One region of the Erwinia sp. LJJL01 genome, then DNA from elsewhere that is predicted to be linked to it. Evidence: riboswitches for the same ligand, from Rfam matches in the RefSeq annotation. Region 1 holds a riboswitch; each other region holds the start of a gene.
What was found. Region 1 has a riboswitch for thiamine pyrophosphate ahead of ACLI4M_RS18495 (TenA family protein). Riboswitches for the same ligand answer to the same signal wherever they lie in the genome.
Positions count from the first base shown of each region.

Region 1 (10,118 bases):
GATCAGGGAGATTCACTATGATGGCATGGGTTACCCTGCTGACGCAGCCGGGCTATGTGGTTGGCGTAGAGGCGCTGCAGAAATCGTTGCGCGCCGTGGAGAGCCGCTATCCGCTGGTGGTGATGGTGACGGAAAATATTGATGCCGCCGCCCGTCAGGTGCTGGAACAGCAAGGCTGCCTGCTGCGTGATGTCGCCCCGCTTAGCCCCAATCCCTCACTCGCCAACAGCTATGCCAACGCGCGTTTCGCCGAGGTGTGGACCAAGCTGGCGGCGTGGACGCTGACGGAGTTTGAGCGCGTGGCGTTTCTGGATGCGGATATGCTGGTGACGCAGAACATGGATGAGCTGTTCACCCAGCCGCTGGCGCCCGACACTATCGCGGCGTGCCACGCCTGCCGCTGCAATCCCAACCGTATTGCCAGCTATCCGGCCGACTGGGTGCCGGAAAACTGCTTCTACAGCTGGTGTGAAGGCGTGGACCATGTTGAGCAGCTGGACAAGGTGGATAACTATCTGAATGGCGGTTTCCTGCTGCTGAAGCCGGACCGCGCGGTATTTGACGAGATGCTGGCCCAGCTGGCGGCGCTGGACGACCTGTCCGGTTTTCTGTTTGCCGAGCAGGACTTCCTCAATCAGTTTTATCACGGCCGCTGGCAGCCGCTGCCTTACCTTTACAACGCGCTGAAAACGTTGCCGCACCAGCACCCGAAAATCTGGGATCTGGCGCGGGTGAAGAATATCCATTACATCATCGATAAACCCTGGGATAAACAGCCCGAGCCGGGCGACCGTTATTACGAGCTGCATCAGCTATGGTGGGACCGGGTGCGCGATTGATGCCGGGCGGACCGAAAAAGAGGGTCCGCCCCTACAAAACCCAGGCTGCCTTACACGTAGGGGTCGACCTTTTTTTTCGGTCGACCCGTTGAAACGTTATTCCTGGCCAAACAATGGTACTGCCTGGCCGCGGATATAGCGCTTACGCAGCTTCGCGGACAGGTGGTCCATCGCCATCACAATCACCACCATAATCAGGGTGATAAACATCACCACATCCCAGTTCCACAGTCGCATATTCTCGGCATACACCAGCCCCACTCCACCCGCGCCGACAAAGCCGAGCACTGCCGCTGAGCGGGTGTTTGACTCAATCTGATACAGGCTGAGCGCCAGAAACGCCGGAAACGACTGGGTAAAGATACCGTAACGGTGTTTTTGCAGGCTGTTGGCGCCCACCGCCGTCAGCCCGCGCCCCGGTGAGCGCTCCACCGCTTCGTGCCCCTCCGCGTACAGCTTCCCCAGCAGGCCCACGTCCTGCATGATAATTGCCAGTACCCCGGCCAGCGGCCCCATGCCCACTGCCCGCACGAAAATCAACCCCCAGATCGCCATATCAATCCCGCGCAGAATATCCAGCAGCCGCCGCATCAGCAGCGCCACCGGGCGCAGCACGGGCGAATGCATCACGTTACGCGCCGCCAGGAACGACAGCGGAAGCGCAATCACCGTCGCGGTGATGGTGCCGGCAAACACAATGGCAATGGTGATAAAGATCTGGCCGAAGTAGTAGGCAAACGGCCAGTTTGCCACGTCATGCCAGACAAACATGCGCAGGAAATAGTGCCCCAGCTGCCCCATGCCAACAGTCAGCTGCTGCCAGCTGATACCGAACGCAGCAAAAAAGAAAACGTAATAGAGCAAAATGGCGGCGGCAATCAGCGCGGTTTTGCGCAGGTAGCGCTTCTGTACGGCAAACAGCGCCTGATGCTGCTGCTTCATGCCGTCCAGCTGTTCATTACCAATCAGTCCAATCATGCGTTTTTCCCCTCTACCACGCGCTGGCGGATCTTGCCGGAGAAAGTATCCAGCAGCGACACCACCACGATAATCAGCAGCAGCGTCATGCTCACCTGGTCGTAGCGGTCGAGTTTAATATTGGTCATCAGCTCCTGGCCGATCCCCCCCGCGCCCACCAGCCCGAGAATGGTTGACTGACGGAAGTTGACCTCCAGGCGCATAAATCCGTAGGAGAGAAATACCGGTTTCACCTGCGGCCACAGGGCAAAACGCATGCGCTGCAGCGACGAGGCACCGCAGGCGGCCAGCCCGCGTACCGGCTTATCGGAAGCGCTTTCTATCGCCTCATAGAACAGCTTGGTCAGGCTGCCAATGGTGTGCAGCGCCAGCGCCAGGAAGCCGGGGATTACCCCAATACCAAACGCCATCACAAACATTACCGCCCACGCCAGCTCGGGCATGGTGCGCAGAAAAGCCACGCTGCTGCGGATGGCAAAGCTCAATCCGCGCGGAGTCTGGGTATTGCTGGCGGCAAGGAAGGCCAGCATCCCGGCGATAAGCACCGAGACCAGCGTCGCCGCCAGCGCCAGCTGCAGGGTTTCCCAAATCAGCGGCAGCTGGATGTGCAGACGGTAACCCCAGTAAGCGAACGACCCTTCGGTATGGCTGTCGGCAAACAGCTTGTCCGGGTGCAGCACCGGTATGGTTTCGCCGAGGTAATCAAAGAAGTGCGGCATCGACACCCATACGGTGTGCAGATTAAATTCCGCCATATTGCCGGAGGCCAGATAGAGCGCGGCCAGCGTCAGCGACCACAGCAGGGTGTCGCGCTTTTGCCTGCCGCGGATCTGCTGATAGTAACGTTCAAAGTCGGGATTGGTCATGCGGATACCTGAGTGAAGGGCCGGCGAAACCGGCCCTCAGATGCGGAAAATGGCGGGCAATTAGCGGGCTTTGGTCAGCTCGCGTTTCATATCGATAATCGCCTGGTAGTCAGCCACGGTCGCCGGACCAATGTGCTGTGCGCCGCCCACGGCCTTCACGAAGCAGCTGTGCTGCTCTTTATCCAGTTTTTTGATGGCGGTAATCAGCTTCGCTTTAAAATCAGCCGGCAGCTTGTTGCTGACCAGAATCGGGCCGTTCGGGATCAGCGGCGATTGCCAGATAATACGAATTTTCTTCATCAGGTCAGGCTGACCGGCACGGATCATGCGGGTGAATGCGCCGCTGGTGTAGCCGGTGTTGTAGTCGCCGATCATTGAAGCCCAGGTTACCGCGCCGTCAAACTGGCCGTTCAGCACGCCGAGCACATCCTGCTCGTGGCCGCCGGAGAAGGTGACGCTGGAGAAGTGGCCGTTATATTTGTCATCCACCGAGCCGCCAAAATCTTTCTTAAAGCTCTGGTTGGGGGTCAGGAAGCCGGAGGTCGAGTCCGGGTCTGCCATGCCAAAAGATTTCCCTTTCAGATCGGCCAGCGTTTTGTACGGGCTGTCCGCTTTCACCACCACCACCGAATGGTAACCGCGTGATTTGTCGGCGTCGTCAACCACGATGCCCACCACGTCGACCGCTTTCGGATCGTTGATGTACACCGAGGCATAAGACGAGGGTGACATGCTCAACACCATATCCACTTTGCCACCCAGCAGCCCCTGAATCACCCCAGAGTAGTCTGAAGAGTTGCGCAGTTTGGTATCCACGTTCAGCTCTTTATCGAAGAACGCCTTCACGCACTGGTTATCACCAATCTGCTGCGTGGCGTTCTGGCCGCCGAGGATGCCTAAATTCAGTTCCTTTGGTGCATCGGCAGCTGAAACATTAGCGGCAAAAACTGTCGCAATCGCTGCGGTAAGAATGATTTTTTTCATTGCTGAGTTCCGTATCCCAAAGTGAAGGTTAATTACGTTGCTGGTTGTCGTCGCCATACAGGGTATAGAGCAGATCGTCGGTCAAATCGCCCGGATGCCCGTCAAACACAATGCGCCCCTTAGCAATGCCAATGGCGCGCGTACAGTACTCTTTCACCAGCTCAACCGAGTGCAGGTTGACCATCACGCTGATGCCGTTGTCGCTTACCTGGCGCAGCACGTCCATAATGCGGCGGGTATTTTTCGGGTCGAGCGAGGCGACCGGCTCATCGGCCAGCAGAATTTTAGGGTTCTGCATCAGCGCCCGGCAGATCGCCACGCGCTGCATCTGCCCACCGGAAAGATTTTCGGCGCGCTGCAGCGCCTGCGGCAGCATATTCAGCCACTCCAGCAGGCCAATCGCACGAGCGCGATCGGCATCGGGAAACACCTTAAAGAATGATTTCAGCGTCGAGGTCTGGCTCAGGCGGCCCAGCAGGACATTGGTCAGCACATCCAGGCGCGGCACCAGGCAGAAGTCCTGGAAGATCATGCCGCAGTCGCTGCGCCACTGGCGCATCTGACGGGAGTTCAGCTCAACGATGTTCTGCTGCTGTCCATTATTGCGGAAGTTAATGATCTCCCCTTCGCTGGCCGGAATAGTGCCGTTCAGCACGTGTAGCAGCGTGGACTTCCCGGCACCGGAACGCCCAATTACCGCCACCAGCTCACCGCCATACAGGTCGAAATTGATATCGTGCAGGACAGGATTCTGCGTGCCGTAGGACTTGCCAAGGCCACTCACCGCCAGCACTTTCGGGCGGAGCGCCGTTTGCGGAACCGTATGCTGCGTGGGGGCAATTTTTAACAGTGCCTGTGCCATATTTTTTACCGTATCGGGTTAGCGCTTTTGCTTGTGCGCCCTATTAACCATGTGGCGGATGAAGGTTTAATGACGCGGGAGTGATGAAAACATGACAGGGCCAAAAAAGGCCTGCAAAGCGCACGCATTGACTGAATCTTTAACGCGTCGCGCCGATAATCCTGACGAGACCCAATCTAATAATAAGGTTCACCATGTTTTCTACTATTGCATCAGGAATCACGTCACGCCTTGCGTGGCAGAAACGCTCACACTCTTCTGCCACGCTCGACTCGTTAAACGACTCTATCGCCATGATTGAATTCATGGCCGATGGCACCATTATCACCGCAAATGCCCTGTTTCTGGAGAAGATGGGTTATAAATCAGATGAGATAGTTGGCCAGCATCACAGCATGTTCTGTACGCCGGATCTGCTGCGGTCGCGCCAGTATCAGCAGTTCTGGATGCGCCTGAATCGGGGGGAAAGCTTCAGCGATAAGTTTCTGCGCGTGGCGAAAGACAATCGACCGGTGTGGCTCGAAGCCAACTATGTTCCGGTGCGGGATCGTCACGGTCGCGTGTTCAAAATCGTCAAGCTCGCTACCGACATTACCTCACGCATTATCGACGCCCAGGAGCAGCGGGCAATGACCAATGCGATTGAACGCTCGATGGCGGTGATTGCCTTTAACCTGAAGGGTGAAGTGCTGAAAGCCAACGACAACTTTCTCAAAACCATGGGATATCGCGCCAGCGAAGTTATCGGCACGCACCACAGCCAGTTCTGCTCTGCCGAGCTGCGCAGCAGCCCGGATTACACACTGTTCTGGCAGAAGCTTAACCGCGGTGAGTTTATTTCCGGCCAGTTCCAGCGTGTGAATAAGCAAGGTGCCACTATCTGGCTGCGCGCCACCTATAACCCGGTGTTCGATGACAGCGGTGAGCTGTATAAAGTGGTGAAATTCGCCACCGACGTCACCGCCCAGGTGGAGAAAAACCAGCTGGAGCGCGATGCCGCCCAGCAGGCTTATCAAACCGCCCTGCAAACCAGCGAGAGCAGCATGCGCGGCGCCAGCGTCATTGCCAACAGCGTGCAGACCATGAACGAGCTGGCGGGTGAACTGCACGGCATTTCCGGTGATATCACCGGGCTGGGCGACTCCTCGGACAGTATCGGGCAGATTGTCAGCAGCATTCGCCGCATCGCCGACCAGACCAACCTGCTGGCACTCAATGCGGCGGTAGAGGCCGCGCGCGCAGGCACGCACGGCCGCAGCTTTGCCGTGGTCGCCAATGAAGTGCGCACGCTGGCGCAAAACATCAATCGCGCCACCAGCGAAATCGAACAGAGGGTGCAGCAGAATCACCTGCTGGCGAGCAAGGCGCAGAAAGGCATCACCTCAAATCTGCAGCGTGCCGACCGCGGCCTGGCGCTGGTGCAGGAAGCCGGCGGCGTGATTGCCGATATCCGCGACAGCTCCGACGACGTCGTTCGCGCCATTGGCCACGTCACCGAAGCGTTAAAAAGCGATTAGGCGTAAGCCGCGTCGAAAAATGCCAGCTCCAGCGTGACTGCGCGCTGGAAAAACGCCTCGCACTGCGCACGCTGGGCTGGCCCGACGCGATCGAGTTCACGCCGCAGGAAAGCCACGAATTCGCGGAAGTCGGGGTTATCGTGCAGCGTAATCCACTCGGCATGAACAAAACTCGTTGGCAGCGGCTGTGGTGCCTGCGCGGCCCAGTCAAGGTAGAGCCATTCGGCGACGTTAAGCACGGTGAGGATCGCCGCATAGCTGCGGGTTTCCGCCGCTTCCAGCATCAGTGCCTTAAACCCGGCGGTGGGTGCGCTATCGGGCGTGTTGTGACGCTGCGCCGCGCTGACGTCCAGCGCGTCGAAAGCGCGCAGGAAATAGGTATTCTCCTCGGAGGAGACCATTCCAGCGCAGCGGCCAAAGCGCAGCCGCGCGTCAACGCTGTCGGCGCTGGCAATAGCGGCACCGACTAAGGTGAGAAAGCTGTCGAGAAAACGGTGATCCTGAACCAGGTAGGTGATCATCACCTGGCGGTCGACGGTGCCATGATACAGCTCGTGCACAAAGCGATGCGAGACGGCCTGTGACCAGCGTGGCTGGCTTAAACTGCGCAGTGTTTCGGTAAAACGTTCGGTCATCGGGTAGTCCTTGAGGAAAGACTACCGGCAAAAGTCAGGTAAATTGCCCCATCCCTTCGCCGGCATTATCCGGATCAGGTGTTAAGGGTCATCGCGCCGCTTGCGCTTGCGATTTCTCAGCCCGTTGCCGGGCTCCCCCTGGAGCCTGAACTAATACAACAATTCTTCCGGCGAGTCACGAAAATAGCACAATCGTACATTTTCCAGGCACATTGTGGCTAACCCGACGGCGCAACAGCGAATAATCTTTACGGGCAAAAAACAGCGGCCTACTCCGCCTCATCTGGTAGCCAGGTTTGTCATTATTAAGGAAGATTATGTGCAGAAAAAACAGGATGTTGACTGCCGGTCGCCGAGAATTAGTCAGTCAGGGCCGCTGGTATAAAATGGGTTGGAAAGAGATCGCGATTGCGCTGCCATTGACGCTGATCGTTATTGCCTGGGGTATCACCCTTGTCATTCCGCCCCCCCAAACTGCTGCAGTAAAGCAGTCCATCAGCGCAACGCCTGAACTGATCCAGCGCGGTGCTTATCTGGCTCGCGTGGGTGACTGTGTAGCCTGCCATAGCCAGCCAGGTAAGCCCCCTTTCAGCGGTGGCGCGCCTATCCCCTCACCGATTGGCGGCATGGTGCCGCCAAATATCACCCCGGATAAACAGTTTGGCATCGGCACCCTGAGCTATGCTGATTTTGACAACGCCGTCAGACAGGGTATTCGCAAGGATGGCACCACACTCTACCCGGCGATGCCCTGGCCTTCTTACCGTCGTATTTCCCACCACGATATGCAGGCGCTCTACGCTTATTTCATCCACGGCATTGACGCTGTGCCTTGCGCCAGCGCGAAAAATAGCATCCCCTGGCCATTATCGTTGCGCTGGCCAGTGACATGGTGGCGCTGGCTGTTTGCGCCAAAAACGGGGCCAGTCCCACAGAATGCGCCAGAAGATCCGGTAAAACTGGGTGCCTATTATGTTGAGGGATTAGGACATTGCGGAGCCTGCCATACACCACGGGCAGCCACCTTACAGGAAGTCGCTTATGACGACAGCGATCGCCATTACCTGTCCGGTGCGCAGGTTATTGACGGCTATGCGGCCCCTTCGTTACGTGCAGAGCTGCGCAGCGGGCTGGGAAACTGGCAGCGGGATGAACTGGTTGAGCTGTTAAAGACCGGCGTTACGGACAACGCGGCAACCTTTGGCCCGATGTCTGATGTGGTGAGCCACTCAACCCAATATATGACTCAGCCGGATCTTCAGGCGATGGCTGACTATCTGCGCTCATTGTCCCCCGCGATTCAACAACCTCAACTTTTCTATAGTACCCGCACTTTTACGGCATTTAGCCGTGGGGATCTGTCAAAAGCGGGTGCGGAAGTCTATTTAAAAAACTGCTCAGGGTGTCATTTAACTAACGGCCTTGGCTACCGTAAAAAATTCCCCGCACTGGCTGTTAATTCTGCGGTTAACTCGGCAGATCCGGCAGGGTTAATCAGCATTGTTCTGAACGGCGCGACTCAGCCTGCAAGCGCATCGCCCGGCCCTTATTATTCGATGCCGGGTTTTGCCGGCAGATTAAACGACCGACAGATTGCCGACGTACTGAGCTTTATTCGTTCATCCTGGGGCAATCAGTCGGCAGCGGTCCCAGAAACGGCCGTATCCGTATTGCGTAAACAACTCCCCGCTGCGCAACCCTGAATCAGGATTATCGCGAAAAAGGAACTTTTATGAGAGTCAGAATAACCCGCCAGCTTAACTGCCTGCTGTTTGCCGCCCTTACCGCCGCCACTTTATCCGCAGAAGCCCACCTGACTGACAGTGATATGACTTACCCCGCCGGGACGATTGAACAGCTGGCCAAAGCCAGTGGTTGCATGAGCTGCCATGGACCCGGCGGTATCAGTCAGTCGCCGCAATGGCCAAATCTGGCCGGCCAAAAGGCACCTTATCTGGAGAGTCAACTCCAGGCATTTCGCGCCGGCCGCCGTAAAAACGGAATGATGGAAAACATTAGCCAAAATCTGACTGCGGAAGATATGAAACGGCTGGCGAACTATTTCAGCAAGTTGCCTGTTAATAATCACTGATGGTTAAGCTGAGGATGGTATGAACAATCATTCACTTTTGCGCCGCCGCCTGATTAAAGCGTTAACGGCATTGAGCGTGATATTGCCGGGATGGATCCGCCCCGCAGCGGGCTTTGCCAGAGAGAGCAAAACGCTGCTGCTGCAGTCATTCAAAGGCGTGTTGGTATGGCAGACCGATCCAGAGTGGTTACGCTGGTTCTGGGCAATGACCTGGTACAGTAAAAAGCCGCAGCGTTTCCCCGCGCTTATCGCCCAGCCGCAGGACAGTGACGATCTTAAGCTGCTGCTGGGCTGGGCAGCTCAGTCCGGGCATCAGGTTGCACTGCGCAGTTCCGGCCACAACATCACTCTGGCACCGTTACGCCATAATGCCGTCACCGTCGATTTATCATTATTCAGCGCTATCGCCATTGATGCCGGGGCCAAAACGGCCTGGGCAGGTCCGGGCGTGTTCAGCCAGCAGCTTAATCAGGCTACCTTCCAGTACGGGCTGGTTTTCCCCGGCGCGCACACGGGTTTTGTCGCGCTGGGTGGCTTCCTGTTGGGGGGCGGAATGGGCTGGAACATGCCGGCTTATGGTATGGGCTGTGCCTCCGTGCTGGCGGCAGAGCTGATGCTGGCAGACGGCCGTATCGTCACCACCTCTGCGACAGAAAATCCCGATTTATACTGGGCGATGCGCGGCGTGGGGCCCGGTTTTTTTGCCGTGGTGCTGCGCTATAAGCTGCAGCTACACCCGGCACCGGCCGCCGTGATGAACACCTTCTATTTTCCACTGGAAAAGCTGCGTCCGGCGCTGGAAGAGATTCTGAGGCTGTTACCCGCAAATAACCAGCGTTCAGAAATTCTTGGTGCTCTGGGCAAGTTTTCCCCTGCTGGTACTCCCCCGGCAGAACAGCGCTGGCACTATGTTCTGAACGTTGTCTCCTTTGGCGAGAACCTCAGTTCCGCCACTGAGGTGGCTGAAATTTTTAACCACAGCAGATTGCCCCAGATCTGCTCATTACAAAGTACTCACAACCGCACCCTTAACTACCTGGAGCTGTTCGACGCGCTGGGTGCCACTGACGCTTACAGCACCAGCCGCACCAGTGAAAGCGCATTTTTTACTGAGCATCCTGAGGAAGTGCTGCCGGTTATCGCGCAGCTGCTGGAACAGGAGGCGCCCGACTCACGCTCGTTCGGATTTTCAGTCATTGATACCAACCCTACCGTGCCAGAACCCTGCAGTTTTACCTGGTGGGCCCCCCACTACGTTTCATGGTATCTGATTGGTGAAAACCAGCAGGAGATCGCCGCTAACCAGCGGCTGATGAAAAAAATGAATGCCGCGGTTAAGCCCTGG
Region 1 covers NZ_CP178576.1:3,732,143-3,742,260, reverse strand. The annotation lists gene ACLI4M_RS18530 (D-arabinono-1,4-lactone oxidase) at 1-21, shown strand, start outside; gene ACLI4M_RS18525 (glycosyltransferase family 8 protein) at 18-839, shown strand; gene phnE (phosphonate ABC transporter, permease protein PhnE) at 936-1,817, opposite strand; gene phnE (phosphonate ABC transporter, permease protein PhnE) at 1,814-2,683, opposite strand; gene phnD (phosphonate ABC transporter substrate-binding protein) at 2,744-3,667, opposite strand; gene phnC (phosphonate ABC transporter ATP-binding protein) at 3,696-4,529, opposite strand; gene ACLI4M_RS18500 (methyl-accepting chemotaxis protein) at 4,724-6,046, shown strand; gene ACLI4M_RS18495 (TenA family protein) at 6,043-6,681, opposite strand; TPP riboswitch at 6,716-6,830, opposite strand; gene ACLI4M_RS18490 (c-type cytochrome) at 7,068-8,384, shown strand; gene ACLI4M_RS18485 (c-type cytochrome) at 8,414-8,773, shown strand; gene ACLI4M_RS18480 (FAD-binding oxidoreductase) at 8,793-10,118, shown strand, end outside.

Region 2 (10,118 bases), 1.2 Mb from region 1:
TGATTCAGGAAGGCTTCGGTGCGCTCGGCCAGCGAAGGCATCACCGGCTTCAGCCAGGTCATCAGCACGCGGAACATATTGATGCCCATTGAACAGATCGCCTGTAGATCGGCATCGCGGCCTTCCTGCTTCGCCACTACCCACGGAGCCTGCTCGTCAACATAGCGGTTGGCCACGTCGGCCAGCGCCATGATTTCGCGGATGGCACGGCTAAATTCACGGCTGGTCCAGGCTTCGCCAATGCTCTCAGCGGCATCAGTAAAGGTTTTGTACAGCGCCGGGTCGGCCAGTTCAGCAGACAGCTGGCCGCCAAAGCGTTTGTTGATGAAACCGGCATTGCGCGAGGCCAGGTTCACCACCTTGTTTACGATGTCCGCATTAACGCGCTGCACGTAATCTTCCAGATTGAGGTCGATATCGTCGATACGCGAAGAGAGCTTGGCCGCGTAGTAGTAGCGCAGGCTGTCGGCATCCAGGTGCTGCAACCAGGTGCTGGCCTTAATAAAGGTGCCGCGCGATTTAGACATTTTCGCGCCGTTGACCGTGACATAGCCGTGCACAAACAGGTTGGTAGGCTTGCGGAAATTGCTGCCTTCCAGCATCGCCGGCCAGAACAGGCTGTGGAAGTAGACGATGTCCTTGCCGATGAAGTGGTACAGCTCGGCGTCCGAATCTTTCTTCCAGAAGTCGTCAAAGTTGATGTCGCCACGCTTATCACACAGGTTCTTGAACGAGCCCATGTAACCGATGGGGGCATCCAGCCAGACGTAGAAGTATTTGCCCGGCGCACCGGGAATTTCGAAGCCGAAGTAGGGGGCATCGCGCGAGATATCCCACTGCTGCAGGCCGGATTCAAACCACTCCTGCATCTTATTCGCCACCTGCTCCTGCAGCGCGCCGGAGCGCGTCCACGCCTGCAGCATGGCGCTGAACTCTGGCAGGTCAAAGAAGAAGTGCTCAGAGTCACGCATCACCGGCGTGGCGCCAGAAATCACCGATTTCGGGTCGATCAGTTCGGTCGGGCTGTACGTGGCCGAGCACACTTCACAGTTGTCGCCGTACTGATCCGGAGATTTACATTTCGGGCAGGTGCCTTTAACAAAACGGTCCGGCAGGAACATGCCTTTTTCCGGATCGTAGAGCTGAGAGATGGTACGGTTCTTAATAAAACCGTTCTCTTTCAGACGAGTATAGATAAGCTCAGACAGCTCACGGTTCTCTTCGCTGTGCGTCGAGTGGTAGTTGTCATAGCTGATTTCGAAACCGGCAAAGTCGGTCTGATGTTCCTGACTCATCTCGGCAATCATCTGCTCCGGCGCAATACCCATCTGCTGAGCTTTCAGCATGATTGGCGTACCGTGTGCGTCATCGGCACAGATGAAGTAAACCTGATTGCCGCGCATTCGCTGGTATCGGACCCAAATATCTGCCTGGATATGCTCGAGCATGTGGCCGAGATGGATGGAGCCGTTAGCGTACGGCAGTGCGCACGTTACCAAAATTTTTTTCGCGACTTGAGTCATAGTGAGACTTAGCTCATACCTGTTGAAAAAGGGGTTTAGATGGTAACCGATTGCCGGACCCTGCGTAAACAAGGGCTTCTACTGCCCGAGGATTTTTCCAGCGGCTAAGGTCAGTACATGGCAGATCTGATATGCTTAAACGCAGATATCGAACAAAACCACCAGCAATATCAAGGAACCGAGATGACTTCACAATCCAGGGGGCATCACTCCCCCGAGGCGCTGCGTGCTATCGTGATGGGCGTGCTGACGACGTTTGAACACCCCACTCTGCAGCACAACCTCACGACGTTGAAGGCGTTACGCCACTGCGCGCTGATGGATAATACGCTGCATATCGAATTGGGCATGCCGTTTGTCTGGCAAAGCCCGTTTGAGGAGCTGAAAGCTTCGCTCAGCGCCGAGCTGCTGCGCCTGACCCGAGCTACCGCGATTAACTGGCGCTTAACGCTGGATGTCGCCACGCTGCAGCGGGTGAAAAACCGCCCGGGCACCAACGGCGTGAAAAATATTATCGCCATCAGCTCCGGCAAGGGCGGGGTGGGGAAATCGACCACGGCGGTGAATCTGGCGCTGGCGCTGGCCGCGGAAGGGGCGAAAGTGGGTTTGCTGGATGCGGATATCTACGGCCCGTCGATCCCGGACATGCTGGGCGTGGAAGATCAGCGCCCGACCTCACCGGACGGCACGCATATGGCGCCGATCGTGGCGCACGGCCTGGCAACCAACTCGATTGGCTACCTGGTCAGCGAAGATAACGCCATGGTGTGGCGCGGCCCGATGGCCAGCAAGGCGCTGATGCAGCTGCTGAATGAAACGCTGTGGCCGGAGCTGGATTACCTGATCCTCGATATGCCGCCAGGCACCGGAGACATCCAGCTGACGCTGGCGCAGAACGTGCCGGTGACCGGGGCGATAGTGGTCACCACACCGCAGGATATTGCGCTGTTGGATGCGCGCAAGGGCATTGTGATGTTCGAGAAGGTCAACGTTCCGGTACTGGGCGTGGTGGAAAATATGAGCATGCATATCTGTAGCCAGTGCGGCCATCATGAACCGATCTTTGGCACCGGCGGGGCGGAGAAGCTGGCGGCGCAGTATCACACCCGGCTGCTGAGTCAGATGCCGCTGCACATCAGCCTGCGCGAAGACCTCGATGCTGGTGAGCCAACCGTGGTGCGCCGACCGGACAGTGAGTTTACGCGCCTTTACCGCCAGCTGGCGAACGCCGTGGCGGCCCAGCTTTACTGGCAGGGCGACGTTATCCCGCAGGATATCGCCTTCCGCGCGCTGTAATTCTCTATCTTTGTAGGGGGCCGACCTTTATTCTGGTCGGCCTGTTTAAGATATTTCACACTAAACGCACGTGCCGCTGCTGGAAGCCATCCACCATCGAATAATCAAAATCGATTTTCCCGCCGTCAAACAGCTGGTTAATCAGGGTAAAGTCATTATCCGGCGTCACGTTGCAGCGGTGGTTGAGCAGGGTGTCCTGGATAGTAAAGGCCTTGTCGCCACGCGCAATGCGCTTCAGATATTGCAGCATCTCATAAGCGTTTTTGCTTACGCCCGCCTGTTCGTGAAGAGGTCTGTTGGTCATCGTCGGTTCTGGCGCCATTCTTAGAGCTAAAACCGCATTATAGTCGGTTGTGTTCGACAGGCGGCAAGCCGATTTTATATTTCAGTGCAGGTGTGATGCTGCGGTGGCGGCTATTTCAGCACGTAGTGCATTAACAGGTATTCACCCTGGTCGCTCTCGCCCTGCGCCACTACCCGCCAGCCGTGCTTTTTATAGAAGCTCTGCGCCTGTAAGTTTTCCGCCAGGCACTTGAGCGCCCCGGTAGAGGTAAAGCTGTTCTGTACCGCCTGCAACAGCGCGCTGCCCGCGCCGCTGCCCTGCCAGGCCGGGTCAATAAACAGGCTGTGCAAAAAGTTATCGTTATCCAGCACCGCGGCAAAACCCACGCGGTGCCCGTCCTCTTCTGCCACCAGCACGCGCTCGCCGAGCGTCACGCGGTCAAAATCCTCTAACTGCCATTCGGCGTCGTCCAGCCAGGTCCAGTTCGCCTTGCGCGAGGCGAGAAACAGCGTGCGCAAAAAGGGGCGGTCAGCTTCGGTAAACGGACGAATATTCATGATGAAACTCCTGCAGCAAAACGCCGTGTGGCAACGGCGCAGAGTTTATCGCAAAACAGCCGTTTCTGAAGAAGAAAAAGCGCGTAAAGGCGGTTAGCTGACCCCGGCATAACGCAGCAGGGCGGTGACCAGCGCCGCCGCGAAGATCACGACGATCAGCGGCGCCTTACGCCAGGCCAGCAGCACGGCCACGGCCACCCCAGCCACGCGGGCAATCCCGGCAAAATGTACCCCTTCATAGAAGGTATTCGCCAGGGCAACGGCAAACAGCAGCGTGGTGGCGGCATCGGAGAGCAGCGTGCGCGCATTTTCTGACAGCGCCATGCGGTTACCGAGTTTTGCTCCGGCAAAACGCATCAGCCAGGTGCCGAGCGCCAGAATCGCGATACCGCTGATGATCAAAGAGTGAGCGGGCATTATTTCCTCCTCGCCAGCAGGCCGGCCATCGACAGCAGCACCGGTAAGCCGACCGGAGTAAACGGCACTGCCAGCAGCGACAGCGCCGCGCCACAGGAGGCGCGCGTCAGGGTGGTACGAGACTTAAACGCCGGGATCACCAGCGCCAGCAGGATCGCCGGGAACACGGCATCCAGCCCAATCACGCTGGTATCGGGCAGCAGGGTGCCAATCAGGCTGCCGATCAGCGCCCCAAGCGGCCAGACGATCGCCACCCCTAGCCCGCACAGCCAGAATGCGGCCTTACGCTGCTGCGGCGTGGACTGCGACAGGCCAAATACCACGCTTTCGTCATTCATAATATGGCAGCCAAGCAGCGCGGAGAGGCGTGAACCGACCAGGTCGCGCACCGCAATGCCAAACGGAAAATGGCGGGCATTGACCAGCAGCCCGGCGGCGGCGGCGGCTAACGGATTGCCGCCGCTGGCAATAATGGCGATAAACATAAACTCTGACGCCCCGGCCAGCACAAACAGCGAGGAGAACAGCGGCACCCACAGCGGAAAACCGTAAGCCGTTGCCAGAGAACCGTAGGAAACACCCACCACGCCAACGGCAAGGCAGATCAGGTAGATCGCCTTACGCGTGGCGGGCGTCAGCGAGGAAAAATTGTGGCTAAACATGCTTTTCTAACCCTATCGAACGAAACTGCCATTATAATGAACGCATTAGAATAGGTTATCAAGACGAACGTTTCGTTCGTTTTAACGAACTGTGAGGTAAGGCATGACCCAGCCAATCGCCCTGATTGCCCAAAGCCTGGTGCGCGAGCGGACGCGCGCAGGGCTGTCGCTGGCCGAAGTCGCCCGGCGGGCAGAGATCGCTAAATCCACGCTGTCGCAGCTGGAGGCGGGTAACGGCAATCCCAGCCTGGAAACGCTGTGGGCGCTGTGCGTGGCGCTGAATATCCCGTTTGCTAAACTGCTGGAGCCGGAGAGCAATAAGACTCAGGTGGTACGGCGTGGAGAGGGAAGTAAAGTGGTGGCCGAGCGCGGCAACTATGAGGCCATTCTGCTGGCCAGCTGTCCGCCGGGCGCGCGGCGGGATATCTATCTGCTGATCACCCAGCCTGGCGAGGAACGCCTCTCACAGCCCCATATTCCCGGCTCTGTTGAGCATATTATCATCACCCAGGGGCGGGCGCTGGTGGGGCTGAAAGAGTCGCCGGAAGAGTTATTCCCCGGCGATTACATCTGCTATCCCGGCGATCGCCCGCATATCTTCAAGGCGCTGGAGCCGGATACGCTGGCGCTGCTGGTGGCGGAGCAGGGATAGAAAAGCCTTTACTCGACTACCATACGGCCATTCAGCGGCTGCACCGGGCGATTGTTGCTCTGTGCCAGCGCTTTCTGGAACTGCGCCAGCTGTGCTGCGGACAAGGTGACCGGCTTTTTCATCACCAGCCAGCGCAAGCCCTCTGTGCAAGGTGGTGTGGTCAGCGAGCCGCTGAAACGGTAGTAGTGTAGATCGGTCGGGAACAGGGGTTTCAGGTCATAACGCTCATCCAGCTTCACACTCTGGTTTAACTTAGCCGGAATGCGCTTAAGGATGGGATTGAGAGCACTGTTTTCCGCACCCACTTCAAACATCACCGCAACTACCGCCAGTGAACCACTGGCATCCGCATGCACAAAGTGCACCTCCAGCGGATAGCGCTTGCCGTTGATCAGGTTTTCGCTCGGCGCATGGAAGTGGTACTGGCGCAGCCTAAACATCCTGTTATCCAGCTTGAAATCATCTTCATCATCCACGGTGACCTGTAAGGTATGGCCGTTATTCACCAGGCTTTCCGCCTCAGAGTGATAATCCATTTCTAGCGCGGGAAGATTCGCTTTAGTGACAAAGCGGATATCAATGGGTGACTGAAACTGACCAATTTTACAGGTGGCGAACTTTTCGCTCAGATTCCCCCAGTTTTCTGGTCCAGCCTGGCCTTCATAGGTCCAGTGCGGCGCTGTCTCTGCACTGGCTGATGCAGACAGGGCGAGTAGTGTTGCGGCAATAAAAAGTTTCATTTCTGTCTCTATTATTTGGATGTATTTGCGGTGTTGGCACGGTTAAAGAGGTGGGATTATGGGCGTTGCGCAACCTGTCACCTACGAGATGCGTCTGGTATTCGGATGCATGACAAATGGGTTTACAAGATAGCGCCATCCCCCGTATTCTGTGGATTCGCTACCAGCGCAATGAATTCTAAAATTTAACGATTTATCAATGACTCGGGGTGCCCGACCTAACCGTCCGGCTGAGAAAAACCCGCATAACCTGAACTGGATAATGCCAGCGTAGGGAAGTCAGATGCCCGACCGGCATCGCCTTCTTGATCGCCGGTTGGGAGTAATCATGATCCAACCTCAAAGCCTCAGCCACGCCGACGTGGCCCACTCTCTGGCGCTGTTTCGCCAAAAATCACCGTTAATCCACTGTATGACCAATGACGTGGTGCAAACCTTTACCGCCAACGTGCTGCTGGCGCTGGGGTCCTCCCCGGCGATGGTGATCGACCCGGATGAAGCCGCGCAGTTCAGCGCCATCGCCGATGCCTTACTGGTCAACGTCGGCACGCTAACGCATTCGCGCAGTGACGCGATGCGTGCGGCGATCGGCGCTGCGAATGGCGCCGGACACGCCTGGACGCTGGACCCGGTGGCGGTCGGCGCGCTGGATTTCCGCAGTGAATTCTGTCAGCAGCTGCTGGCGAGCAGGCCCGCCGCGATTCGCGGTAATGCTTCCGAAATCATGGCGCTGGCAAAACAGGCGGTCAGCGGGCGTGGCGTCGACAGCCTGCATCCGTCGGATGCAGCGTTACAGGCCGCCGAAACCCTAGCGCTTGCCAGCGGCGCGGTGATTGCGGTAACCGGCGAGGTCGATTTTGTTACCGACGGGCGGCGCACGCTAAGCGTGAGCGGCGGTTCGCCATTGATGACTCGCGTGGTGGGTACCGGCTGTGCACTGTCGGCTGTGGTGGCCGGGTTTGCCGCGCTGCCGGGCGACCGTCTGGTGAATGTCGCCAGTGCCTGCCGCGTGGTATCGCTGGCTGGCGAGCGTGCTGCCGCGCAGGTGAAGGGGCCGGGCAGCTTTATCCCGGCGTTTCTCGATGCCCTGTACCAACTCAATCCGGAGGCGCTGGTATGAAACGTATCAACGCCATGACTATTGCCGGTACCGACCCGAGCGGCGGGGCGGGTATTCAAGCCGATCTTAAGGCGTTCTCCGCGCTGGGCGCTTACGGCACCAGCGTGATCACCGCGCTGGTGGCGCAAAACACCACCGGGGTGCAGTCGGTGTATCGCATTGAGCCGGATTTTGTCGCCGCGCAGCTGGATTCGGTGCTGTCCGACGTGCGCATCGACACCATTAAAATCGGCATGCTGGCGGAAAGTGCCATCGTCGACGTGGTGGCCGATCGCCTGAAGGGTGCCAGCGCACCGTGGGTGGTGCTGGATACGGTGATGCTGGCGAAAAGCGGCGATCCGCTGCTCTCGGTGGAGGCCGTTGCCACGCTACGCGAACGCCTGCTGCCGCAGGTATCGTTGATCACCCCAAACCTGCCTGAAGCTGCGGCTCTGTTACAGTGCCAGCCCGCGCGCAACGAAACCGAGATGCGCGCACAAGGGCGGGCGCTGCTGGCGCTCGGCTGCCAGGCTGTGCTGATGAAGGGCGGCCACCTCAGCGAAGAGGAGAGCCCTGACTGGCTGTTAACCCGCGAGTTAGAACAGCGCTTCACCGCACCGCGTATTAACACGCGCAACACCCACGGCACCGGCTGCACGCTCTCGGCGGCGCTGGCAGCGCTGCGTCCGCGCCATGATAACTGGGTAACGACGGTGCAGGCCGCCAAGCAGTGGCTGCAGGGGGCGCTGGAGCAGGCTGACTCGCTGGAAGTCGGCCACGGGCACGGCCCGGTGCACCATTTCCATCAGTGGTGGTAGCGCGCACCCCCTCACGCTTTTTAGTGCGGATCCTTCTGAAAAATGGAGTCAGCAATTTGCCTTAATGGACGTTTTAGGTTCACCCTGTTGAGGTCAGTCAGTCTGACCCGCGGGCCGCTTCGCTGCGGCCTCCACAACTTTGACAGGAGTTACCATGACGGACATCGTACAGTTACTGGGCAAAGAAGCAGACTCTCTTTTGCAACATCGCTGCATGACTATTCCAGCGGACAGCCTCTATCTCCCGGGCGCGGATTATGTTGATCGGGTGATGGTGGATAATAACCGCCCGCCAGCGGTACTGCGCAATATGCAAACCCTGTACAACACCGGACGTTTAGCCGGGACAGGTTACCTCTCTATCCTGCCAGTCGATCAGGGCGTTGAGCACTCTGCGGGGGCCTCCTTCGCCGCCAATCCCCTCTATTTTGATCCGAAAAATATCGTGGAGCTGGCGATTGAAGCCGGATGCAACTGCGTGGCGTCCACCTATGGCGTGCTGGCGTCGGTATCGCGCCGCTATGCCCACCGCATTCCGTTTATGGTCAAGCTGAACCACAACGAAACCCTGAGCTACCCCACGCAGTACGACCAGACCCTGTACGCCAGCGTCGAGCAGGCGTTCAACCTCGGTGCGGTGGCGGTCGGTGCCACGATTTATTTCGGTTCTGAGCAGTCGCGTCGCCAGATTGAGGAGATCTCCGCCGCGTTTGAACGGGCGCATGAGCTGGGGATGGTCACCGTGCTGTGGGCCTACCTGCGTAACGATGCTTTCAAGAAGGATGGGGTGGATTACCACGCCAGCGCCGATCTGACCGGGCAGGCCAACCATCTGGCCGCCACCATCGGGGCGGATATCGTTAAGCAGAAGATGGCGGAGAATAACGGCGGCTACCAGGCGCTGAAGTTCGGTCATACCGACGAGCGCGTCTACAGCAATCTGACCAGTGATAATCCTATCGATCTGGTGCGTTATCAGCTGGCGAACTGCTATATGGGCCGCGCCGGGCTGATTAACTCCGGTGGCGCAGCAGCGGGGGAGACGGATACCGCCGAATCGGTGCGTACCGCGGTGATCAACAAACGTGCGGGTGGTATGGGGTTAATCCTTGGCCGCAAGGCGTTTAAGAAGTCGATGAGAGAGGGCGTGGCGCTGATTAATTCGGTGCAGGATGTGTATCTGGCGAAGAACGTGACTATCGCCTGAGGTAAAACGGGCTGACCGAAAAAGAGGGTCAGCCCCTACAAAATTCCGTAGGGGTCGACCATTTTTTCCGGTCGACCCGTGTTGAAGGTTTGCATCAGCCGTGAGCAAAAAGGGCTGACCGAAAAAGAGGGTCAGCCCCTACGCGTTACAGCGCTTCAAACCACTCGCTGTTCTGCTCGGCAATTGGGGTGATGGAGAAGATCATCTCCTGCAAATGACGGCGCAGCGCGCTTTCGGCGGCGTCGGCATCTTTCGCGCGCAGCGCCTGATAAATCAGCTGGTGCTGCTCAATCAGGCTTTCGGGCGGGGAGACTTTGCTCAGCGTCAGGAAGCGCACGCGGTCCATAGTGGCTTTAATATTTTCCACCGTTTCCCACGCCAGCTCACAGTGAATACTTTGTGCAATCAGGCGATGAAACTCATCGTCCAGCAGCAGGAACGCCTGGCTGTCATGGCGCTCTGCCGCCAGTCTTTGCAGCTGCAGATTGTGCTCCAGCGCCGCCAGTCCGTCTGCGCTCGCTTCAACGGCCGCCCGCCGCACGACTGCGACTTCCACCGCCTCACGAATAAATCGCCCATCGGCCACGCGCTGCGCGGAGATTTTACGCACGAAGGTGCCACGCTGCGGCAGTACCTGCACCAGTCCGGCTTCCGCCAGCTTGATAAAGGCTTCACGCACCGGCTGGCGCGAGACGTTGAAGCGCGCAGACACCTCTTTTTCCGACAGTAGCGAACCGGGGTGAATGGCACAGGTGACGATCTCCTGGCGCAAAAAGCGGTAGATCTGCTGGTTGACCGGTTCACTGGCGGTGATGGTATAAGACATTCGGCAACTTCCTTTTGCGGCAGGCTCAGCAGCCTGCC
Region 2 covers NZ_CP178576.1:160,811-170,928, reverse strand. The annotation lists gene metG (methionine--tRNA ligase) at 1-1,574, opposite strand, end outside; gene apbC (iron-sulfur cluster carrier protein ApbC) at 1,707-2,819, shown strand; gene ACLI4M_RS01660 (hypothetical protein) at 2,875-3,123, opposite strand; gene ACLI4M_RS01655 (GNAT family N-acetyltransferase) at 3,234-3,659, opposite strand; gene ACLI4M_RS01650 (AzlD domain-containing protein) at 3,753-4,076, opposite strand; gene ACLI4M_RS01645 (AzlC family ABC transporter permease) at 4,076-4,738, opposite strand; gene ACLI4M_RS01640 (helix-turn-helix domain-containing protein) at 4,842-5,390, shown strand; gene ACLI4M_RS01635 (carbonic anhydrase) at 5,399-6,130, opposite strand; TPP riboswitch at 6,326-6,424, shown strand; gene thiM (hydroxyethylthiazole kinase) at 6,459-7,250, shown strand; gene thiD (bifunctional hydroxymethylpyrimidine kinase/phosphomethylpyrimidine kinase) at 7,247-8,047, shown strand; gene fbaB (class I fructose-bisphosphate aldolase) at 8,202-9,254, shown strand; gene ACLI4M_RS01615 (GntR family transcriptional regulator) at 9,400-10,080, opposite strand.
Region 2: another riboswitch for thiamine pyrophosphate. It lies ahead of thiM (hydroxyethylthiazole kinase); the one in region 1 lies ahead of ACLI4M_RS18495 (TenA family protein).

Region 3 (10,118 bases), 1.5 Mb from region 1:
CGGTATCGACAACCGGGTAAAGGCCCAGGCGGGCGGCGGTTGCGGGAAAGGCTTCACGGCTCATATTTTTTCCTCTGATTTCAGGGCATCGGCGCGGTGGTAAAGCTCAGCGCCACGGTGGCGAAACTCTTCTGACATCTGCGCCATACCGACTTCGATCGGCTGCGCTTCAGCCTGCTGGCGTGCGGCGTATTCGCGTACTTCTTGGGTGATTTTCATCGAACAGAATTTTGGCCCGCACATTGAGCAGAAGTGCGCGACCTTACCGGATTCCTGCGGCAGGGTTTCATCGTGGTAGCTGCGTGCGGTATGCGGATCGAGCGCGAGGTTAAACTGATCTTCCCAGCGGAATTCGAAGCGCGCTTTGGACATGGCGTTATCGCGGATCTGCGCGCCGGGATGGCCCTTAGCGAGATCGGCGGCGTGCGCGGCGATTTTGTAGGTGATTAACCCCTGTTTGACATCTTCCTTGTTTGGCAGGCCGAGGTGCTCTTTTGGCGTGACGTAGCAGAGCATCGCGCAGCCAAACCAGCCGATCATCGCGGCACCAATGCCGGAGGTGAAGTGGTCATAACCGGGGGCAATATCGGTGGTCAGCGGGCCGAGCGTGTAGAACGGCGCTTCGTGGCAGTGCTCCAGCTGTTCGGTCATATTGACGCGGATCATCTGCATCGGGACATGACCTGGCCCTTCGATCATCACCTGTACGTCATACTCCCAGGCAATTTTGGTCAGTTCCCCGAGCGTGCGCAGCTCTGCAAACTGTGCTTCATCGTTGGCATCCTGAATTGAGCCGGGGCGCAGACCATCCCCGAGCGACAGCGATACATCGTAGGCCGCGCAGATCTCGCAGATTTCACGAAAATGCTGATACAGAAAACTTTCCTGATGATGTGACAGGCACCACTTCGCCATAATCGAACCGCCGCGTGACACAATGCCGGTCAGGCGTTTGGCGGTCATTGGAACGTAGCGCAGCAGCACGCCAGCATGAATGGTGAAGTAGTCGACGCCCTGTTCCGCCTGCTCCAGCAGGGTATCGCGGAAAATTTCCCAGTTGAGATCTTCCGCCACGCCGTTAACTTTCTCCAGCGCCTGATAGATGGGGACGGTACCAATCGGCAGCGGGCTGTTACGCAGGATCCATTCGCGGGTCTCGTGAATGTAGCGCCCGGTGGAGAGGTCCATCACCGTATCTGCCCCCCAGCGCGCCGACCACACCAGTTTTTCTACCTCCTCTTCGATAGAGGAGCTGACCGCCGAGTTGCCGATATTGGCGTTAATTTTCACCAGGAAATTGCGCCCGATAATCATCGGCTCCGATTCCGGATGGTTGATATTCGCCGGGATGATTGCCCGACCGCTGGCCACCTCCTGGCGCACAAATTCGGCGCTGATATCCTGCGGCAGCTGCGCGCCAAAGCTGTGACCCGGATGCTGTTGGCGCAGCACCTCGCTACGAATGCGCTCGCGGCCCATGTTTTCACGGATGGCGATAAACTCCATTTCCGGGGTAATGATCCCCCGCCGTGCATAGTGCATCTGCGTGACGCAGCGCCCCTTTAGCGCCCGACGCGGGCGTGGAAGGTGATCAAACCGCAGGTGATCCAGCCCCTCATCGGCCAGGCGCTGCTGGGTCCAGGCGGAGCTAAGCTCTGTGACCTCCTGAGAATCGCCACGCTCGGCAATCCAGTTCAGGCGCAGCTTGCTGAGCCCGGCACGCACATCCACCGTTGCCTGCGGGTCGCCGTATGGCCCGGCGGTGTCGTAGACCGGAATCGGCTCGTTGGCTTCGAGTTCAGGGTTATCCTTACTGCCGCCTGACACTGTCGGGCTGAGCTGGATCGCGCGCATCGGCACGCGGATATCGGCACGGGAGCCGGTCAGATAGATACGTTCAGAGTTAGGGAAAGCAGTGCCCTGCAGCGAGTCAATAAACTGCTGTGCGGCGGCGCGTTGTTCACGACGATGGGTTTTTTTAGTAGCAATAGACATAGCAAGTTCCTGTTTCATCGGGAAGTTTGCTTGCCTGGAGGCGGGAGTAATAAGAACGATACGGAAATACGCATCCGTAGCGTAATAACAGATTTACTCTTGTTCCCTTCGCAGGTACTAACCTGATCAGGTTCCGCGGATCCCGAATTAACGGTCTCAGCCCCTTAGGGCACTCCGACAAGATATCGATTGGTTTTCTGGTTACTACGCCAGAATTCCCAATCTCGAATTGACAATACGTAGGGGCGAGGCATGCCTCGCCCTAACCCCTCAAGCATAAAGGGGCTTTTTGCAAACTACAAGAGGATCACATTCTGATAACGTTTCAGGCAGGGCGTGCAAGGGAAGATTGATTGGCAGCAGGTTGAATATCAGAGCCTTTTTCTAAAGCCAGTTTGATGAATTTATCCTCCAGCGTAAATCGCGCCTCCAGGGCTTCACCAACGGTAGAGAGGGCTTGCTGAAATTCCAGGCAGTTATCATGGTCGATAGCCGTTTCCAGATACGAGTCATAGACCTTCATGATCTGTTCGGTATTCGCCTGGAGTGATGGGTAGATCAGCGCGGCTTTTGCCAGCTGCTCAGTCCCATCCATCTCTTGAATAAAACGTTCATAAACGGTGAAATGCCCGGTGGAGAGGTAATCCACAAGGTTCTGGCAAAAGGTATCCAGCGCATTTTCATCAAGCGTAGTCATCGATTCCTTGTTAGGCTTGATGCCAACCATCTGGTAATACGCGACCAGCAACTGCTTACGCGCGTGCAGACAAAAATCGACCAGTTCACTGCAACCGCCGACGCGCGCGGTGAGATTTTCTAACTGGTTAAGCATGTTCAACTCCGTGAGTGTTATTTTTAACGTCTGACCTCAATCCAGTTTAAAACTGAGGATGATGAAAAATTTATGGAACGTGAAATTTTAAGCGTAGACGCTGGCTGGTGGATTGTCAGCCAGGAACACAAAATTTGGTTACCAAAAGGCGAATTACCGTACGGTGGGGCCGTTGAACTGGACCTTGTGGGATCGACAGGATCGATAATTGGTGAGTGGCAGGGTGAACCGGTATGGCTGATCCGTGCCACCCGACCGCAGGAGATGGGATCGTTACGTCAGCTGCTGGATCAGGAGAGTGGCCTGTTCCAACTCGTCGGGCGCGGTATTCAGCTGGCGGAGTTTTACCGCTCGCACCGCTGGTGCGGCTACTGCGGCCATGAAATGCACCACAGCAAAACAGAGTGGGCCTGCCTGTGCAGCCACTGTCGCCAACGCTACTATCCGCAGATTGCGCCGTGCATCATCGTGGCAATCCGCCGTGGCGAAGAGATCCTGCTGGCGCAACATACCCGCCATCGTAACGGCATCTATACCGTGCTGGCCGGATTTGTCGAAGTGGGGGAAACCCTGGAGCAGACCGTGGCGCGTGAAGTGATGGAAGAGAGCGGGATCAAAGTGAAAAACCTGCGCTATGTCTCCTCCCAGCCCTGGCCGTTCCCGCAGTCGCTAATGATGGCGTTTATGGCCGACTACGACAGCGGGGAGATAGTCATCGACCCGAAAGAGCTGCTCGACGCGGGCTGGTATCGCTTTGATGCGCTGCCGCAGCTACCGCCGGCAGGAACCGTGGCACGCCGCCTGATCGAAGATACCGTCGCCTTGTGCCGGGCAGAAGCAGAATCCTGATCACCCCGTTGCTTTATTTCTGCAATAAATTCAAATATTATCGGGCTCAAGGATGAGCCTGCAAATAAATAAGAAAAATCCATAATTAAAAGCGGTTAAACAATACAGCCTCACGTTATTGGATTTTTTTATTTTTATTGGTTTATTTTTTCCAGAAAGTACGTGAATTGTGATACGGCGATTATTCTGCTGAAGATTAACACGTGCCGGGAGCATAAGGATGATGTGTGGGAAAACAGACTGTATTATCAGGTCAGACATGAAAAAAAATTGGCCGCTGTGGGGGGTTTGGATATTCTGGGGATGTGCGATCGTCGCCTTTGCGCTGTCTCAGAAAAGAATCATGTACCTCCTGGCTATCGCCGCAGGACTCTGTATTTTATTTTTATTTATCTTATCTTTGCACAAAAAAAGGATGGTTGCTCACGTGCTTAATTTCTCCAAAAAAGACCGCGATGCAGGCGTAGGTAAAAATGCTCCTGCCCTGAATACTGAACCCGCTAAAGCCGCTACTAGTGAACGTCATGACGACCTGATGATTAAAGAAACGACTATTTCACTCGGCTCGGTATTGCGGGGGGAAATAACCAATGAAAATAATATTACGGTTAATGGTACGGTCGAAGGAAACATTACCAGCCAGAAAATCACGCAGATTGGTAAAGAGGGAAGCGTTGTCGGCACGGTGAAATCCGCAAAGCTCGTCATTAACGGTTTAATTAAGGGAAGCTGCCACGCGGGAAGCGTCACTATTATGTCCCGTGGCCGGGTAGAGGGGGAGATCTACACGAACGAGCTGGCTATTGAAAAAGGGGGGGCCTTTATTGGTATGTCTCATCAGGTTGAAGATGAGATGTCACTAGCCAATAAGAGAGAGAAAAGGCCGACTGAGGCCAGCCATAAAGCCCCTGCTGCGCTGGCTGCCGTTGAAGATAATCCTCTGAGCTCCCAGGCGTTAACCCTCACAAAGTAAGCTGATAACCTGCCTTAACCCTTTGGCTGCACCAAGATTGCACGACTACAGTAGGGGGGAGGCTCTCTTTGCGGTGCATTTTACTGCGCAGCCTCACGGTCAATTCCAGTAAATGTTACACTACAGGCATGACTGGAGAGAGAGCCTTAAGATGAGCGAATTGAAGAACGATCGTTACCTGCGCGCCCTGTTGCGCCAGCCGGTTGATGTGACCCCGGTGTGGATGATGCGCCAGGCCGGCCGTTATTTGCCGGAATATAAAGCCACGCGTGCCGTGGCCGGTGACTTTATGTCGCTGTGCAAAAATGCCGAACTGGCCTGCGAAGTCACGCTGCAACCTCTGCGCCGCTACGCGCTGGATGCGGCGATCCTGTTCTCCGATATCCTGACGATCCCCGATGCGATGGGCCTGGGGCTGTATTTCGAAGCGGGCGAAGGTCCACGCTTCTCTAACCCGATTACCTGCCGTGCCGACGTAGAAAAGCTGCCCATTCCCGATCCTGAGCAGGAGCTGGGTTACGTAATGAACGCGGTGCGCACCATTCGTAAAAACCTCAACGGCGAAGTGCCGCTGATCGGTTTCTCCGGTAGCCCGTGGACGCTGGCGACCTATATGGTTGAAGGCGGCAGTAGTAAGGCTTTCACCAAGCTGAAAAAGATGATGTACGCCGAACCCAAAACCCTGCATCTGATGCTGGATAAGCTGGCGGACAGCGTCACCCAGTATCTCAATGCGCAGATCCGTGCCGGTGCACAGTCGGTGATGATTTTTGACACCTGGGGCGGCGTGCTGACCGGGCGCGATTATCTGGAGTTCTCACTTCACTACATGCACAAAATCGTCGATGGTCTGCTGCACGAGAACGAAGGCCGACGCGTGCCGGTAACGCTGTTCACCAAAGGGGGGGGACAGTGGCTGGAAGCCATGGCGGCGACAGGGTGTGATGCGCTGGGCCTTGACTGGACCACCGACATTGCCGATGCACGTCGCCGCGTAGGCCATAAAGTGGCGCTGCAGGGCAATATGGACCCCTCCATGCTTTACGCATCGCCAGCACGTATCGAACAGGAAGTGGCGGGTATTCTTGAAGGCTTTGGCGAGGGTACCGGCCATGTCTTCAATCTGGGCCACGGCATTCATCAGGATGTTCCACCCGAAAACGCAGGTGTGTTTGTTGAAGCGGTGCATAAGCTTTCGCGCCCTTACCACCTCGGGTAAATCAGCCAGGGGGAGGAACTATGGATATCGCAGCATTACGTGACCAGCAGCGGCAATGCGCTGCTGAGGTGATTGTCCGGGATGATTTTGACGTGATGCCGCCGCGCCTGATTGGCGGGGCAGATGTCGGATTTGAACAGGGCGGTGAAGTGACGCGTGCCGCGCTGACGATCCTCGAATATCCCTCAATGCAGGTCATTGAGCATCGGGTGGCGCGTATTGCCACTACCATGCCCTATATTCCCGGCTTCCTCTCCTTCCGTGAAATGCCCGCACTACAGGCCGCCTGGCAGCTGCTGGAGCATCATCCTGACCTGCTGCTGGTGGACGGTCACGGCATTGCCCATCCGCGCCGCCTCGGCGTTGCCAGCCATTTTGGCCTGCTGGTGGATGTCCCCACCATCGGCGTGGCGAAAAAGCGCCTGTGCGGGAAGTTTACACCGCCCGGTGCTGCGCCAGGCAGCGTGGAACCCCTGATTGATAAAGAGCAGCAGCTTGGCTGGGTGCTGCGCAGTAAGCTGCGCTGTAATCCGCTGTTTATCTCTCCCGGGCATCGCGTCAGTCAGGCCACTGCGCTGCAGTGGGTGCAGAACTGCCTGCGCGGTTATCGCCTGCCGGAACCCACGCGCTGGGCGGACGCTATCGCCTCCCGGCGCCCGGCATTCAGCAAACTCTCCGCAGATTAGCATTCGTGCTGCCCAGTGGCTTTTCAGGTACACTGCGGCAAGCGCATTAATTCTGAGATCCCGATATGTTACGTAACCCGATTCATCTGCGGCTGGAAAAACTCGAAAGCTGGCAGCACGTTACTTTTATGGCCTGCCTGTGCGAACGTATGGCGCCCAACTACCGCGAGTTTTGTCAGCAAACCGGCTTTGGTGATGGCCAGCTCTATCGTCGTATTCTTGATCTGCTGTGGGAAACCCTGGTGGTGAAAGACGCCAAGGTTAACTTCGACAGCCAGCTGGAAAAACTGGAAGAGGCGATCCCCTCTGCCGATGATTACGATCTGTACGGTGTTTACCCGGCAATCGATGCCTGCGTGGCGCTGAGCGAACTGCTGCATTCTCGCCTCAGTGGTGAAACCTTCACCCACGCGGTTGCGGTCAGCGAGACCTCCATCACTACCGTCGCAATGCTGGAAATGACCCAGGCCGGCCGTGAAATGACCGAAGAAGAGCTAAAAGAGAATCCCGCCGTCGAAGAGGAATGGGACATCCAGTGGGAGATATTCCGCCTGCTCGCCGCCTGTGAGGAGCGGGACCTGGAACTGATAAAAGGACTGCGATCTGACCTGCGCGAATCCGGAATCAGTAATATCGGTATAAATTTTCAGCAGTAAGGCGACAAAACGTGACCTCAGGCCCGATTTGTCGCGCCTTTGGGCTTCACATTCGCCCCCAGTCTGGTCTACATTTGGGGGGCTGAAAAATGTGGCTATCGGTGCGTGTATGCAGGAGAGTGCCAGAATCTGGTTTTTCCCTCGCACTCGGTGCTTAGCAAGCGATAAATACACTGTAAGGATAACTTATGAACAAGACTCAACTGATTGATGTAATTGCGGACAAAGCGGACCTGTCTAAGACCCAGGCTAAAGCTGCTCTGGAATCCACCCTGGCTGCGATTACTGAGTCTCTGAAAGAAGGTGATGCTGTACAACTGGTTGGTTTTGGTACCTTTAAAGTTAACCACCGTGCTGAGCGTACTGGCCGCAACCCGCAGACTGGCAAAGAGATCAAAATTGCTGCTGCAAACGTACCGGCATTTGTATCTGGTAAAGCACTGAAAGACGCTGTTAAGTAATCGTCTAACGGTGAAGAGTTTAAACAGGGGGGCGGATTCGCCCCTTTTGTTTATCCTCATTTCAGCCTTCACTGTGTTTTCCCCTGCTGAAGCCTCTTTGCTGGCGCCAGGGTTGTGATACTCTTTTCGTCATGAAACTATCCCTTTGCAAACGCACCCTCTCTTTTGCCATGCTGCTGCTGTTAGCAGGCTGCAGTTCGCACTCCGATCTTCCCGACTTTACCGCCAGCGGCTATCTTGCCGATCGCGGTGCGGTGCGCATCTGGCGTAAAAATCACGACCAGCAGGTCGCCCATCTGATGACGGTGTATACGCCCTTCAGCGGTGGGGCGGTGGAAACCAGCGACTACCTGTGGCAGCAGGGCAAGCTTGTCTCGGTGGAGCGCCACATCATTGGCGCAGCACCTGATGACGTGATGTTGCGCTTTGATCTTGAAGGCAGGCTGAGCTTTATGCAGCGCCAGCTCTCCGGGCGGCGTGAGGCGCTCTCCGCTGATGCGGTGGCGCTGTATCAGTTTGATGCCCAGCGGATGCTGAAAGTCAGCGATGACCTGCTGGCAGGGCGCGTGCTGCTGCGTCAGGGCAGCTGGCAGCCGGATGGTTCGATTAAGACCTGCCAGGGCGCGCAGGCTCGCCCTGAGTTTACCCGTATTGAGCTGGGTTATATCGCCCGCCAGCAGCGTGACAAACCCGGAGCGGTGAGCGTAGCCTGGCTGGAAGCACCGGGCGGCACGCAGCTGTTGCAGGTCGCCAGCGATGACTTCTGCAGCAGTGAGCCGAAGGATGAAAGTTTTTAAGCATGAAAAAGGGGCGGATTAACGCTCCGCCCCTCAGGCTAGCTGGCAGCAGGCGACAGCTTATCGCCCGTTGTTACTATTTACGATTAATCGCGCGATAGCCGATATCTTTACGGTAGAAGCTGCCATTCCAGGAGATTGGCTGTGCCAGCTGATAAGCACGCTTCTGTGCAGCGGCCACATCTTCACCCAGGGCGGTCACGCACAGCACGCGCCCACCGTTGGTCACCACCAGGTCGTCCTGGAGCGTTGTCCCGGCGTGGAACACCTTGCCATCCGCCACTTCTTCCAGCGGCAGACCGTGGATCTGCTCACCGTTGACGTAATCGCCCGGATACCCGCCAGCCGCCAGTACCACACCCAGTGAAGGGCGGGGATCCCAGAACGGAGTCTTTCTCGTTCAGCTTGCCGTCAACGGCAGCCAGGCAGAGATCGACCAGATCCGACTGCAGGCGCAGCATGATCGGCTGCGTTTCTGGATCGCCAAAGCGGCAGTTAAACTCGATGACCTTCGGCTGGCCGCTCTTGTCGATCATCAGACCGGCGTACAGGAATCCGGTGTAGACGTTGCCTTCGCCCGCCATGCCGCGCACGGTTGGCCAGATCACTTCGTCCATCACCTTCTGGTGGATCTCGTCGGTTACCACCGGAGCCGGGGAGTAAGCTCCCATGCCGCCAGTGTTCGGGCCGGTATCACCATCGCCAACGCGTTTATGATCCTGGCTGGTGGCCATCGGTAAGACGTTCTCACCATCAACCATTACGATAAAGCTGGCTTCTTCGCCATCGAGGAACTCTTCCACCACGATGCGGTGACCTGCGTCGCCAAAGGCGTTACCAGCCAGCATATCCTGAATGGCGTCTTCCGCTTCCTGCAGCGTCATCGCGACGATCACGCCTTTACCTGCCGCCAGCCCGTCGGCCTTAATGACGATCGGCGCGCCTTTCTCGCGCACGTAAGCCAGTGCAGGCTCAACGTCCGTGAAGTTCTGGTATTCGGCCGTCGGGATCTTGTGGCGTGCGAGGAAGTCTTTGGTGAACGCCTTCGAGCCTTCCAGCTGCGCAGCGGCCTGAGTGGGTCCAAAGATCTTGAGACCCGCAGCGCGGAAAGCATCAACGACGCCAATCACCAGCGGCGCTTCCGGGCCAACGATGGTCAGGTCGATTTTCTCCTTCTGCGCAAAGCTCAGCAGGCCCTGAATATCGGTTGGGCTGATAGCCACGTTCTGCAACGCGGGTTCCAGCGCAGTACCGGCATTGCCCGGCGCAACAAACACGGTCTCAGCCAGCGGGGACTGAGCGGCTTTCCAGGCCAGCGCGTGTTCACGGCCGCCATTACCAATCACTAAAATTTTCATCTGAGGCTCCGTAATTAATGGCGGAAGTGGCGCATGTCGGTGAAGATCATTGCAATGCCGTGCTCATCCGCGGCGGCAATCACTTCATCATCACGGATCGAACCACCCGGCTGGATCACACAGGTAATACCCACGGCCGCAGCGGCATCAATACCGTCGCGGAACGGGAAGAAAGCGTCTGACGCCATCGCAGAACCTTTCACTTCCAGGCCTTCGTCGGCGGCTTTAATTCCGGCGATTTTCGCGGAGTAAACGCGGCTCATCTGACCGGCACCAATACCAATTGTCACAT
Region 3 covers NZ_CP178576.1:2,193,010-2,203,127, forward strand. The annotation lists gene thiE (thiamine phosphate synthase) at 1-64, opposite strand, end outside; gene thiC (phosphomethylpyrimidine synthase ThiC) at 61-1,995, opposite strand; TPP riboswitch at 2,082-2,182, opposite strand; gene ACLI4M_RS11030 (Rsd/AlgQ family anti-sigma factor) at 2,321-2,827, opposite strand; gene nudC (NAD(+) diphosphatase) at 2,900-3,676, shown strand; gene ACLI4M_RS11040 (bactofilin family protein) at 3,936-4,649, shown strand; gene hemE (uroporphyrinogen decarboxylase) at 4,801-5,868, shown strand; gene nfi (deoxyribonuclease V) at 5,889-6,554, shown strand; gene ACLI4M_RS11055 (YjaG family protein) at 6,620-7,210, shown strand; gene hupA (nucleoid-associated protein HU-alpha) at 7,399-7,671, shown strand; gene ACLI4M_RS11065 (DUF1481 domain-containing protein) at 7,803-8,468, shown strand; partial or broken gene purD (phosphoribosylamine--glycine ligase) at 8,545-9,826, opposite strand; gene purH (bifunctional phosphoribosylaminoimidazolecarboxamide formyltransferase/IMP cyclohydrolase) at 9,841-10,118, opposite strand, start outside.
Region 3: another riboswitch for thiamine pyrophosphate. It lies ahead of thiC (phosphomethylpyrimidine synthase ThiC); the one in region 1 lies ahead of ACLI4M_RS18495 (TenA family protein).